DNA from 4 places in the Shewanella sp. SR44-4 genome. Region 3 is predicted to be linked to each of the others. Evidence: predicted binding sites of a transcription regulator. Region 3 holds the regulator's gene; each other region holds the start of a gene.

Region 1 (3,219 bases), on a different contig from region 3:
TTGCCACCTGCGCGCACACAACGTTGTGAAGTTGTCGCTCGGGTGTAATTGCGTTTATCCATGCCGAGGAACACATCTTTAAACTGGTTCATACCCGCATTGGTGAATAACAGTGTTGGGTCATTTGTGGGAACAAGCGAGCTGCTATCAACAACCTGATGTCCGTTATCTTCAAAGTACTTTAAAAAAGCGCTTCTTAACTCTGCTGTAGTCTGAAACATGAAATGGCCCTGAATATAGAAAATACGAAAGTAACGAGCTTGGCATGCAAGCCTGTAAATGTAAGCATTATATACTGAATTTACGTCAACATGCGAGATGAGTGGCTCGATTATCCTCTGAGCATAAACCGATAATAATAGTTATTGATAAGCGATCTCACCGACTAAGGTTAACTAAGCTCAACTCGAGCTAATAAACACCTCCCGAACAGCCCGTTACCCAACTAACGACGTTAAATTCACAGGCAATTGGCTCGTTGCTGGCGGTAAGACTGCCTTGTGAGTAAGCAAATGGTCAGCTTGAGATTGCAGATTAATAACAAACCTTTGTTGTCGAGTGTTAGGTCTGTTATCCACATTTGAAGTGAGCTCAATGCCCTCTAATTTAACCAGATAAACCTCCGCTATCACGATAAAAAGAGCGTGGTTAGGAGTAACACATTAGCTTTTAAACCAATTGAAAAAGGTAACTGCAGAACTAATAGATTTTTTGGCAAATAGTGTGATTTAAAATGCTAAATAATTCAGAACTAAATCATTAAAAGTATGGGCATTAAAGCTATGTGGGATTATTCAAAGTAACGCAGAGTACCGGATATGACTCAATAACCCTGAGATTGACAATAATCGAGTACTAGAGATTTTTCACATATCAACGTTTTTAACGTTGCAGTTTTTAACGTTGCAGTTTTTAGCGTTATAATTTTTAGGGTTATCGTTTTTAGGGTGTAAACAACAGGGGCTTTTAGCGAGGAATATTCGCGGCGCGCAAGATGCGCTACCGCGATAGATGTAACTGACTGACTAGCTTAGAATACTTCACCCGTTTCAAGGTCAATATTCTCATCACTTTCTGTTTTAGAATCTGATGCATTAGCACCACCATTCAATAACATCGCACGTAAAGTGGTATTAATTTCACTGGCAATGACGGGGTTTTCAGTCAAGAATTTACCTGCATTAGCACGGCCTTGACCAATTTTCTCGCCTTTGTAGCTATACCAAGCACCCGCTTTATCAACTAACTTGTGCGCAACACCTAGATCGACTAACTCACCAGTACGGTTAATACCTTGTCCATAAAGGATTTGGAATTCAGCTTGCTTAAATGGAGCCGCAATTTTGTTTTTAACCACTTTAACGCGGGTTTCATTACCGACAACTTCGTCGCCGTCTTTAATGGCACCGGTACGACGAATATCTAAACGTACTGAAGCGTAGAACTTTAGTGCATTACCACCGGTAGTTGTTTCTGGGCTACCAAACATCACACCAATTTTCATACGAATTTGGTTAATAAAAATAAGCAAAGTATTTGATTGCTTAAGATTACCAGCCAGCTTACGCATAGCTTGGCTCATCATACGAGCGGCAAGGCCCATATGTGAATCACCAATTTCACCTTCAATTTCAGCTTTTGGCGTTAACGCTGCAACAGAATCGACCACAATAACGTCTACAGCACCAGAACGAGTTAACGCATCACAAATTTCTAACGCTTGTTCGCCTGTATCTGGCTGTGAACAAAGTAAGTTATCAATATCTACGCCTAACTTTTTCGCATAAATTGGGTCAAGAGCATGTTCAGCATCAATAAACGCACAAGTTTTACCTTCGCGTTGCGCTGCGGCAATCACTTCAAGAGTTAACGTCGTTTTACCTGATGATTCTGGACCGTAAATTTCAACGATACGTCCCATTGGTAAACCGCCCGCACCGAGTGCGATATCCAATGAAAGCGAACCGGTAGAGATAGTTTCAACATCCATTGTGCGATCTTCGCCCAACTTCATAATTGAGCCTTTACCAAATTGCTTTTCAATTTGGCTTAAAACGGCGGCTAGTGCTTTCTCTTTATTTGGATCAACCTTCATTATAAAACCCTCTTAAGGCATTCAATACGTTTAGTAAAATGCTATTTCGACTTAGGTGAAGTGACGTGAATCATTTCAATATGTTCATCAGTATACTGTATAGTCATACAGTATCAAGTGCTGAGCTGATTTTTTTTTAAACCTTTGAGAATTGATCATTTACATCAATATTTTATCCTCATAAAATTTTTTGTTTGAATCTATTTATACGCTGGGGGCAAATATTGTTAAGATTAGCCCCATAAGATTTACGTCCTACGATTGATTAATAGTGAAGTGTTCATAATGACAGTGATTGATACCAGCGATTTAGAAAAACACACCCCGATGATGCGCCAGTATTTGGGCTTAAAAGCGGCCCATCCTGATATGTTATTGTTTTATCGAATGGGTGATTTTTATGAGCTGTTTTACGATGATGCTAAACGCGCTTCTGAAATGCTGGGTATTTCACTGACGGCTCGTGGAAAAAGCGGCGGTGACCCGATTCCCATGGCAGGCATTCCATATCACGCTGTCGAAGGCTATTTAGCAAAATTAGTTAACATTGGTCAGTCTGTAGCCATTTGTGAGCAAATTGGTGATCCAGCCACATCAAAAGGCCCTGTTGAGCGCCAAGTGGTGCGCATTGTTACCCCTGGCACCTTAACTGACGAAGCTCTACTGCAAGAAAAACAAGACAATTTATTGGCAGCACTGTATCAGGGTAAAAGCGGTTTTGGTTACGCGACTTTAGACATTTCGTCTGGTCGTTTTGTTGTTGCAGAATTACCCACTCGTGAAGCTTTAGAAGCCGAATTACAGCGGACAAATCCAGCAGAGTTACTTTACAGTGAAGATTTTGCTGACATGTTATTAATCAATAACATGAAAGGCATCCGTCGTCGCCCAGAGTGGGAGTTTGATTACGACACGTGTATTAATTTACTGCTCAATCAATTTGGCACCAAAGATTTGCACGGTTTTGGTATTACTGATGCACGATTGGCGTTACAAGCTGCAGGTTGTTTAATGCAGTATGTAAAAGATACCCAAAAGATGGCGTTACCACATATCAACTCGATTGTGCGCTTTAATCAATCTGAATCTATTATTTTAGATGCCGCAACTAGACGTAATTTAGA
Region 2 (3,219 bases), on a different contig from region 3:
CAAGTTGAAGGCTACAGGGAATTTTGTAAGTTTGAAATTATGCATCCTGTGGATCATCAAGATGCGTTATTAGGTGCCTTGTCTGCGGTTTGTAAACATAATCCGTGTCGATATTGGATTACACCCATCATTCATACAGGCACTTTGTGCTAGCCGCAAAAGAAAAGTACTAAGTCGATAAAGGAAATAGTTGCTGTGTTTGGATCATGCGGTCAACTCATTAAATTTAGTTATAAGAAAGGATATTGAAATGAGAGTTTATCGTTACCTAACCATGATCTTTTTCGCTTTGCTGGTATCAAATAATATATATGCTAGTGAGCTTTCTGCGAAGAATAGCGATGTGACGATTGAGTTTACTATCGAGCCTACGCGATCTTTGAAGGTAACGTTTGAAAGTAGTGTGACTTTACATTCAATAGTCATTAGAAATAATGATGGTTATTTACTTAACTTAGATGTTCAAGTGCCAAAAGATCCTGGGACTATTTTTTATTTTAATCTTCCTAAGTTACCTCCAGCTAAGTATCTTGTTAGATGGAAAAGTCAGCTTAATGGTGGCCCAATAAGCCTTGGTGAAGCAACGTTAACCTTAAATGATGACACCTATCCACGGCCTTCTACTAAAAAACCAAAGTACGATATTTTACATAGAAAACTACATGGGTAGTCATACTGCAATTACGTCATTCCTGAGATGCAGCTGATCGGGAATCCAGCTCTTTATTGCAGGACGAAGTCCGTCCTTGTCATTTGCGGCGTAGCGTCCTTGATACTTTATATACCAAGAAATGGACTGCCAATTGAAGCGTTTTAGGCATTATTTTAAAGCGATGTTTACCTGTTGATACTCTTTTAGTGCTTGAGAGGTGTTTCCTGAACGAGATTGATTGATGCGACTGTAGTGCGCAATCGTTTTAGCTAAATAACGCATAGCAATGTCTTGCTGTACAGCATCACTCGCTTGCCAAATTACACTGCCTATAGGGTCCATGTCTGTAAGCGAATCATTAGCAACATTCGCAGGGAGTTTGGGATCACGTCTGATATAAAGGATTTCGTAGAAACGACGGTTTTCTTCAATCAGTTTTTCGTCAATTAATTCACAATCAAGCTTGATAAGTTGTTGGCGTAACTCATATTGATGATGAACTGGACACAAGATAAAATCGATTTTTCGGTTCGAATATTGCTGGCAAAGTGACCTAACAAACTCGATCATCAAATCGCCACCCACTCCGGCAATAATCACTAAGGGTGTATGCTCATCTTGATCCAAAGGAATCGCTGACACATCAACACAATGTACTTGCCATTTTGGTGGGTTTTGCTGTGGGTAAAAACGTTCGAGCTTGGCGGTTAACTGCTGCATCAATGCTGGCACAATGTCGACAAAATGAATAGTGGCAGCATGTCTGTCTAGCAACGCGGCGCCGAGTAATCCATGGTCGCAACAGCAATCCCAAATATGAGTGTAACCATTGGGGATCATCATGTTGATATGTGCTAAGCGGTGGCCGAGTTTCATCTGTTTGTCGTGTTTGGAAGTGAACTTGCGCATTGTAATGATTTAAGTGACTAAGTGGTTAATTATTTCATATTTGCAGCTTGGCGTATTTAACGCTAATCTATACTGTAAATTTATACAGTTAAGTGGCGCGGTTCATCTTTTGAACGCTAGCGCCCCAACAGTGGATTATGATTTTATATATTGCTGAAAAACCCAGTCTAGGTCGTGCTATTGCCGATGTTCTGCCAAAACCACATAAAAAAGGTGATGGCTTTATCACTGCTGCTAATGGTGATTGCGTCTCATGGTGTATTGGCCATTTGCTCGAACAAGCAGAACCGGACGCCTATGACGATGCATTTAAGTCATGGAAACTCGAACATCTTCCCATCGTGCCACAAACGTGGAAACTACAACCTAAACCTAAAACGCGCAGCCAACTTACGGTGTTACGAAAATTGGTCAAGCAAGCATCATCGATCATTAATGCTGGCGATCCAGACCGTGAAGGGCAGTTGCTGGTCGATGAAGTGATTTCTTATTTGGGTGTGAAAGGAGACAAGCTGAGTCAAGTTCAGCGCTTGTTAATCAGTGACTTAAACCCACAAGCGGTAAAACGTGCTTTAGGGCAATTACGCAGTAACCGAGAGTTTATTCCATTATCGACTTCTGCATTGGCCCGCAGCCGTGCTGATTGGCTATATGGCATGAACATGACCCGAGCCTACACGATTCAAGGTCGTAAAGTGGGTTACCAAGGTGTGTTGTCGGTTGGCAGAGTGCAAACACCTTTGCTGGGGCTCGTCGTTCGTCGCGATGATGAGATTGCCGATTTCAAACCCAAAGCTTTCTATGAAGTCTTAGCGCATTTACTCACCGACCAACAACAAGCCTTTACTGCTAAATGGCAACCTAGCGAAGCATGTCAGCCATATATGGATGAAGACGGACGAGTATTAGCTAAAGGCTTAGCCGAAAATGTCGTTGCCCGTATCAATGGGAAACCAGCGGAAGTCACTAAAATTGAAGCTAAAGATAAGCGCCAAAACCCACCATTACCTTACAGCTTATCGGCACTGCAAATAGATGCAGCTAAACGTTTTGGCCTGTCAGCGAAAGAAGTACTGGATACTTGCCAAAGTTTGTATGAGCGCCACAAATTGATTACTTATCCGCGCTCAGACAGTCGCTATTTACCTAAAGATCAGCATGCTTTGGCGCCAAAAGTATTGGACGCCGTGCTCAAAGGCGCTTCAGGCTTAATTGAGGGTTGTGAGTCTCCTAATAGTAAACTTAAATCTAAAGCGTGGGATGACACTAAAGTAGATGCTCACCATGCGATAGTGCCAACTGAAAAGGTGGCTAATTTATCGACATTATCAAGCAATGAAGCCAAGTTATATCAACATGTGGCAAGGCAATATTTAGCCCAGTTCTATCCCGCTTATATCTATGCAGAAACCGCCGTTGAAGTGACCATTGCCGGTGGGTTATTTACCACTAAAGCACGTCAAGATAAAACCTTAGGCTGGAAACAACTGTTTAAACGTTCTGCCACTGCAAATCAATCTAGTTCTAATTCAACAAGCAGCGACGACGACAATGAAGACGCGGTACAGTCTTTACCGCCACTGGTTAAAGGTCAAATTTTGCATTGTCAGCGTGGTGAATTACTACAGAAAATGACCCAAGCGCCGAAGCATTTTACC
Region 3 (3,219 bases):
ACATTGATGCCGCAGCGGCTGCAGCTGCATTGCTTGCTAGTTTTTTTTGCTCCACTAACCAATTATCAAAATCGGCCTCCGATAATGCTTGCACCACAATCGGCATGAAACCATGGTCTTTACCGCATAACTCGGCACATTGGCCGCGATACGTTCCAGGCTTATCAATACGAGTCCAGGCTTCGTTGATAAAGCCTGGATTGGCATCTTTTTTAACGGCAAACGCGGGTACCCACCATGAATGAATAACATCATCAGATGTCATCAAGAAGCGCACTTTTTGGTTAATGGGCAGTACTAATGGCTTATCGACTTCAAGGAGGTAATGCTCGCCTTTGGCCTCACTGCCATCAATTTGTGCTCTGGGAGTGGATAATGTGCTGTAAAATTCGATGTCTTTATCAAAATAGCTGTAATGCCACTTCCACTGCGACCCGGTAATTTTTATGGTGAGATCAGCATCACTGGGATCTTCCATAGCAATCAAGGTTTTGGTGGCTGGAATAGCCATGCCGATTAAGATGATGAAAGGGATGACGGTCCAAGCAATTTCCACTTTGGTACTTTCGTGAAAATTGGCCGCGACAGCGCCTTTTGATTTGCGGTGATAAATCATTGAGTAAATCATGATCCCAAACACCACTAACCCAATTACACAACAGATGTAAAGAATCGTCATGTGGAGGTCATAAACCTTGCCACTGATATCTGTCACGCCTTGAGTCATGTTGAGGGGCATTTCTGATGCCCCAAGCGGAAGTGCTACAAACACCACCAGTAAACAATACAACCATTGCTTCACAAGACTACTCCTCTGCTAATTGCAAATAGCAACTACAAAGAAGAGTCACACAGTAATTCTCTGCTCTATGCAAACTCTTCGGTTCCCGAAAAAAGTTTGATGACCTCAAAGTACTTTGGTGGCTGTAAACATACGGTCTACGGTTTTATTGTTAGCTGTGCACCACGCTTGTACCTACTACTGAACTTATCAATTTTGATTTGGCTCATTTGTCTGAAAGTAATCTTGATTACTGCCATTCACGTCCAATTAAAGATAAAAAATGTTTCATCCTTGTTAACCACATTACTTGTAGATTAAACATTGATCAAGATCACTTTGTTGGCTAATAGGCTGAAAAAAGATGAAAAAAAACCCTGAATTCAATACAGGGCTTGGTAATGAAGGGTTCGTGCTTAGTGAAATGAGCAAAAATTACTTGTTCCATTTGTTAAAGTAGGGCTAACAAGTTGATGTTTGTGAGGTAAGTGAGCATTCACATCTTCAATTACCACCCCTAATGCACGTGCACTTTTGGCGACAATTTCTAAACGGCGACTATCGCGAGCATCAAGTGAGCTTGTCCAAGTTACTACTGCGCTCGATGTACCGCTAGTGAGCGCTTTCTCCATGGCCCATAATGTTTCGACTTCATCTTTGGTGTGTACCAGTAAAATGCGATCCATTCTTACACCAGCACTTGCCAGCATATGTTTATAGCCAATATGGGGCGGGCTAATTAATACAATCCATCTGCCTTGCTGGCTCAATATTGCTAACTGGCTGCACAATTGGCTCAGTTCAGCTTCACCTTGGGTGACAGTTTGTAATGTTTGAATGGTTTGGGTGCCATGCAGTTCTGTTTCAGTTAAATCTACCCATAAGCCCGGGTGGCGTGGCGCGATGCCCATTAGTTTGTTCATAACCAATCTCCATTACGGATAACGCCAACGGCAAGCCCTTCGATGGTTAGGCTTTGGCAACTTAAATCTACTTTTATCGGATTGTAATCTTCATTTTCGGCATGCAGATAAATCACATTACCTTTTTGTTCAAATCGTTTTACGGTGACGTCATCATCAACACGTGCCACAACAACCTGGCCATTACGTGCTTGCTGCATTTTATGTACAGCGAGTAAGTCGCCTTCTAAAATGCCGATGTTTTTCATGCTGTCACCACGCACTCGCAATAAAAAATCTGCGGCGGGCTTAAACATGTTTGGATCGACTTGATAGTATTGTTCTACATGCTCTTGGGCCAAAATAGGTTCACCAGCAGCAACCTGTCCAATGAGTGGCAGACCGGTTTCAACCTGTTCTTCATGAGGTAAACGAATGCCTCTTGAGGTACCAGGCATGATCTCGATAAAGCCTTTTTTGGCTAATGCTTTTAAATGCTCTTCGGCGGCATTAGCACTTTTAAAGCCAAGACGATTCGCAATTTCAGCACGAGTGGGTGGCATACCTGTTTCGGCGATATTGTTTTTAATTAAGTCTAAAATTTCTGCTTGGCGCGGCGTTAACGGTCTCATGATGATTCCTGTCTTTTTATACAGTGACTGTCATTATATACAGTGTTTGTGTTCGCGCAAGTATTAACCAACTATTTTTTGTATATTGTTGATTAAGTATCACTCAACAATATGTTTTAATTAACTATTACTAATGTTCTGTCTTATGTTATTTCTGATAGTGAGAGCTTAAACGTAAAGATAGATCGGTCTGATAGTGTAAGCAGGGTGGTTTCTGGTATCCTATACGACAATATTACAGTGGCTTATGTTGCGAAAATAACCATGTCAAAACCAGATTCAATATTTTTACGAGCATTAAGATGGATTCAAAAGTGGATGGTACAGACCATTGTGGTCCCTCACGATCCTTTTGATGACCTCAATATAGATCCAACTAAACCTTTGGTTTATTTAATGAAAACGGAATCTATTAGCGATATTGCCGCGTTGAGCGAAATCACCGAGGGCTTTGGTCTGCCCAGTCCTTATGAGCCATTACAGCTTGATGGCTTAACCGTGCCTCGTGTGGTCTGTTTAGAGGGCCGCAAACCACTATTTGGTAAACGTGAAAGTGGTGACAAATTCCTTAATTATTTTACCAGTTTATTGTCACTTCATAGTGAGAGCCCTGAATTAGATATACAGTTGGTTCCTGTTTGCCTTTATTGGGGACGTACCCCAGGTAAAGAAGAAGACAGCATGAAAGCTGCTGTATTTGAACGTGAAAACCCTACGTGGTTACGTAAATGGTTAATGATTTTATTTTTAGGACGCCATAATTTCGTCCAGTTTTCTAATGCATTATCGCTTCGTCATATGGCCGATGAACATGGTACTGATAAAAGAATTGCTCACAAATTAACCCGAGTCGCCCGTGTGCATTTCCGCCGTCAACGCAAAGTCATGACGGGGCCACAATTAC
Region 4 (3,219 bases), on a different contig from region 3:
TGAGTTGATTCGCCAAGGCTGCGTAACATACGACCGACTACCGATGCTGTTGGTCCAGAAATACCCACATCAACTTCATCAAATATCAGTGTCGGAGTGGCGACTTTTTTAGCCGTGATCACTTGAATCCCTAATCCAATACGCGATAACTCACCGCCAGAGGCCACTTTAGAAATCGGTTGTAATGGTTGCCCAGGGTTTGTGGTCACCATAAATTCAATGCTATCGCAGCCATTAACTGAAATGTTGTCCGGATTATGATTAATCTGAATGGTAAATTTACCCTTAGGCATATTAAGCTCATGGATAGACTGGGTGACTAGCTTGTCCAATTCTTTGGCATAACGGCTACGACTTTGACTCAGTTTTTGTGCATTGGTTAAGTAGGCATTTCTGGTAGCTTCAAGTTGTTGTCTTATACCATCTAATTTAGTTTCGTCGTCAGCAAGTTCGGCTAATTCACTCATCAATGCTTGATGATGTAGCGCCAGCTTATCAGCACTCACATGATGTTTGCGCGCCAATTGCATTGCCGTTGAAAGACGTTTTTCTAAATAGGCAAAATGTTCTGGATCAAGCTCTAAACTGCTTAAATAACTTTCAATTTCGCTAGCGCTTTCTTGTACTTGAATTAACGCATCGCTGATCATAGTGCTGATAGGCGCAAGGGATTCATCATAGCCTTGAAGCGTATCAGCAATACTGGCCACTTTATTAAGCAGAGATTCTATATTGCCTTCATCACTTTCGGTCAATAAATGCAAACCTGCTTGGCAACGTTCAATTAAATCTGTGCCATTGGCTAAGCGTTTGTGTTCTTGTTCTATTTCATCAAATTCTTCCAAGCCTAAGTTGAACTCATTAAGCTCTTCTACTTGATATTGCAGTAGCTGTTGACGCGAAATACGTTCGTGCTGAGCTTGTTCAAGATGCTTTAGCTCGTTTTCCACTTGTTTGCAGCGTTGATAGCTAGCGCTAACGCTATCGAGCAGTATTTTGTGGTTAGCATAGTGGTCGAGTAGGTTTAATTGATGCTCGCTTTTAAGCATTGCGTGATGAGCATGCTGGCCGTGAATACCAATCAATAAGTGACCGATGGCTTTTAATTGCGTCACGGGCACAGGATTACCATTAATGTAGGCTCTTGAGCGGCCATCACTGTTAATGGTTCGACGTAATATGCACTCATCTTCAGCATCAAGATCGCTATCTTCAAGCCAGCGTTTGGCTAAAGGTACATCATGAAGGGTAAACCTTGCACTCACTTCGGTTTTGGAGGCTCCAGGCCTGACAGTGTTGGCATCACTTCGATTACCAAGGCATAACCCAAGCGCATCGATAGCAATCGATTTGCCTGCACCTGTTTCGCCGGTGATGCTTGTCATACCGGCTTTAAAGTCGAGCTCTAAAAAACGCACGATAGCAAAATTGTTGATGCTGAGTTGGCAAAGCATAATAAATTCCTGTCAATGAAACCACCAAACCACTGTATTGATAAACAGTATATACTGATTTTATATACAGTAAAGTGGTTGAGGAATAATTATCGCTGACTATTTTATCATCTAGATTTGATTGATCATTAAGCAATGGATTTTAAAAGTGTTTCTATTATCGGCAAACTGATAAAAGTGATTAATGTGCCATATAAAATACCTTGGGCGCTGACATTGGCGTTAATTTGGTAGCGGTCGGCCAAAAGGTACACACTTGCTGCTGTCGGTAACGCTGCCAAAATGACTCCCATGGTCAGTAATTCCTTTTCTACGCCGAACAGTTTGAGTAAACCAAAGGCAATTAAAGGTTGAATAATTAGCTTGAGTAAATTGATTAAGTTCAGTTCCGCAATCAAACCAACACTGAACATTTTTGTGCCAGATTGATGTCGTAATGCTTTGGCAAGTACCATTCCTATAGCAAACAGTGCACATGGGCTAGAGGTATTTCCCACCTGATGTAGCATTAAGGCCAAACTATCCGGTAAGGTAATATGCAGTGCTGATAAACCGATGCCAATAACACTGCCAACCACGATTGGGTTTTTATACAGGGCATTAGCCATGATGACGATGGCATGGTCGGTTGATTGTTTATCACGGCTGGCTAGCTCAATTGATACTAAAGCAAAAGCAAACATGAACACCGACAACAAGCTGGCAATCGCTGCAGCGACTAATGCCATTTTATGACCTGGGAATAATAAACTCAGCAATGGAATGCCAATAAATGCGGTATTACCAAACGTAGCATTTAATGCGCGCATGGCGGCAACTGCTTGTTTTTTAGGTGTGCGAATTAGTGATACAACAATCACTAAAGCATAAGTGATGATCATCGCCAGACTAAACCCACCGATAAAGCCCCATTGAATAATGTCTTCAATGCGCGTTTCAGCTAGCACAATCAGTAATATAGCGGGGAAAGCAATGTAATAAACAAACTGATTGAGGATCAAATCGGTGTCTGCTGGCAACAGTCGCATTTTTTGAACAATACTGCCGAGCAGCATAATAATAAATACAGCGATTAGCGGGGTAAGAATACTGGACATCCCTCGCAATTCCTTAGCAAAATGATAATAAGGTCACTTTACTGCTTTTCGATAGGCGGATGCAATTAGGCTAAAGTTAAACGAGTGATTATTTGTCAGATTTTAAGGCTAAATTCGCTTTTGATATTTTCGGTGGAGGTAATATTCCAAGTTCAGAAAAAAAATGCACTTGCCGTCTTAACTCAAATAACGAACCCACTCGTACTTGATTGCCAATCACTAGCGTCCAGTTATCAGTTTTACCATTGGTGTTACTGAAAGTGAAACCTTGATAAAAAATTCTTCTCATGGCGCGACACCTAATAAAAAGCCTGAATAATTTCAGGCTAAATGACGTTTATTGGCAGTAACCGATCCGTGCTACAAGTTTTTGCTACAGGCTAATACCAATATTAGACACACCTGCTTCGATAATATCTTTACGTAAACCTTTAACCAGTTCGCTGGTTATGTCTGGATTGGCTTCGACAATGTCGAGTAACATGCCTTGTAATTCTTTTTCTTGTTCCATTACTGGGTGAGAAAAAACAAACTCATCGAGTTCTTCATCCATTAATGACTCATCGCTAATAGCTTCAATATAATTGGCGACAGTACTTGATGATAACTTACTGATGTTAGTAATATCTTCTTCAATTTTTCCATCTATCGCACCCATTAAGGTGGCA

What was found. Region 3 encodes LexA, which represses DNA repair genes until DNA is damaged. Its sites were predicted from a motif close to TACTGTATNNNNATACAGTA; they were not measured.
Region 1: the regulator LexA is predicted to act here: its motif matches at 2,189-2,208, upstream of recA (recombinase RecA).
Region 2: the regulator LexA is predicted to act here: its motif matches at 1,632-1,651, upstream of H5125_RS18660 (DNA topoisomerase III).
Region 4: the regulator LexA is predicted to act here: its motif matches at 1,485-1,504, upstream of recN (DNA repair protein RecN).

Annotation. Positions count from the first base shown of each region.
Region 1 is NZ_JACJDU010000005.1:121,115-124,333, reverse strand. It holds gene alaS (alanine--tRNA ligase) at 1-221, opposite strand, end outside; gene recA (recombinase RecA) at 1,031-2,095, opposite strand; gene mutS (DNA mismatch repair protein MutS) at 2,381-3,219, shown strand, end outside.
Region 2 is NZ_JACJDU010000053.1:20,407-23,625, reverse strand. It holds gene H5125_RS18675 (DUF3240 family protein) at 1-153, shown strand, start outside; gene H5125_RS18670 (hypothetical protein) at 251-670, shown strand; gene H5125_RS18665 (tRNA (adenine(22)-N(1))-methyltransferase TrmK) at 821-1,528, opposite strand; gene H5125_RS18660 (DNA topoisomerase III) at 1,699-3,219, shown strand, end outside.
Region 3 is NZ_JACJDU010000002.1:132,272-135,490, reverse strand. It holds gene coxB (cytochrome c oxidase subunit II) at 1-802, opposite strand, end outside; gene H5125_RS01880 (cell division inhibitor SulA) at 1,198-1,704, opposite strand; gene lexA (transcriptional repressor LexA) at 1,701-2,315, opposite strand; gene plsB (glycerol-3-phosphate 1-O-acyltransferase PlsB) at 2,580-3,219, shown strand, end outside.
Region 4 is NZ_JACJDU010000005.1:98,242-101,460, forward strand. It holds gene recN (DNA repair protein RecN) at 1-1,454, opposite strand, end outside; gene H5125_RS04200 (AEC family transporter) at 1,583-2,551, opposite strand; gene H5125_RS04205 (DUF3319 domain-containing protein) at 2,640-2,840, opposite strand; gene H5125_RS04210 (YjaG family protein) at 2,925-3,219, opposite strand, start outside.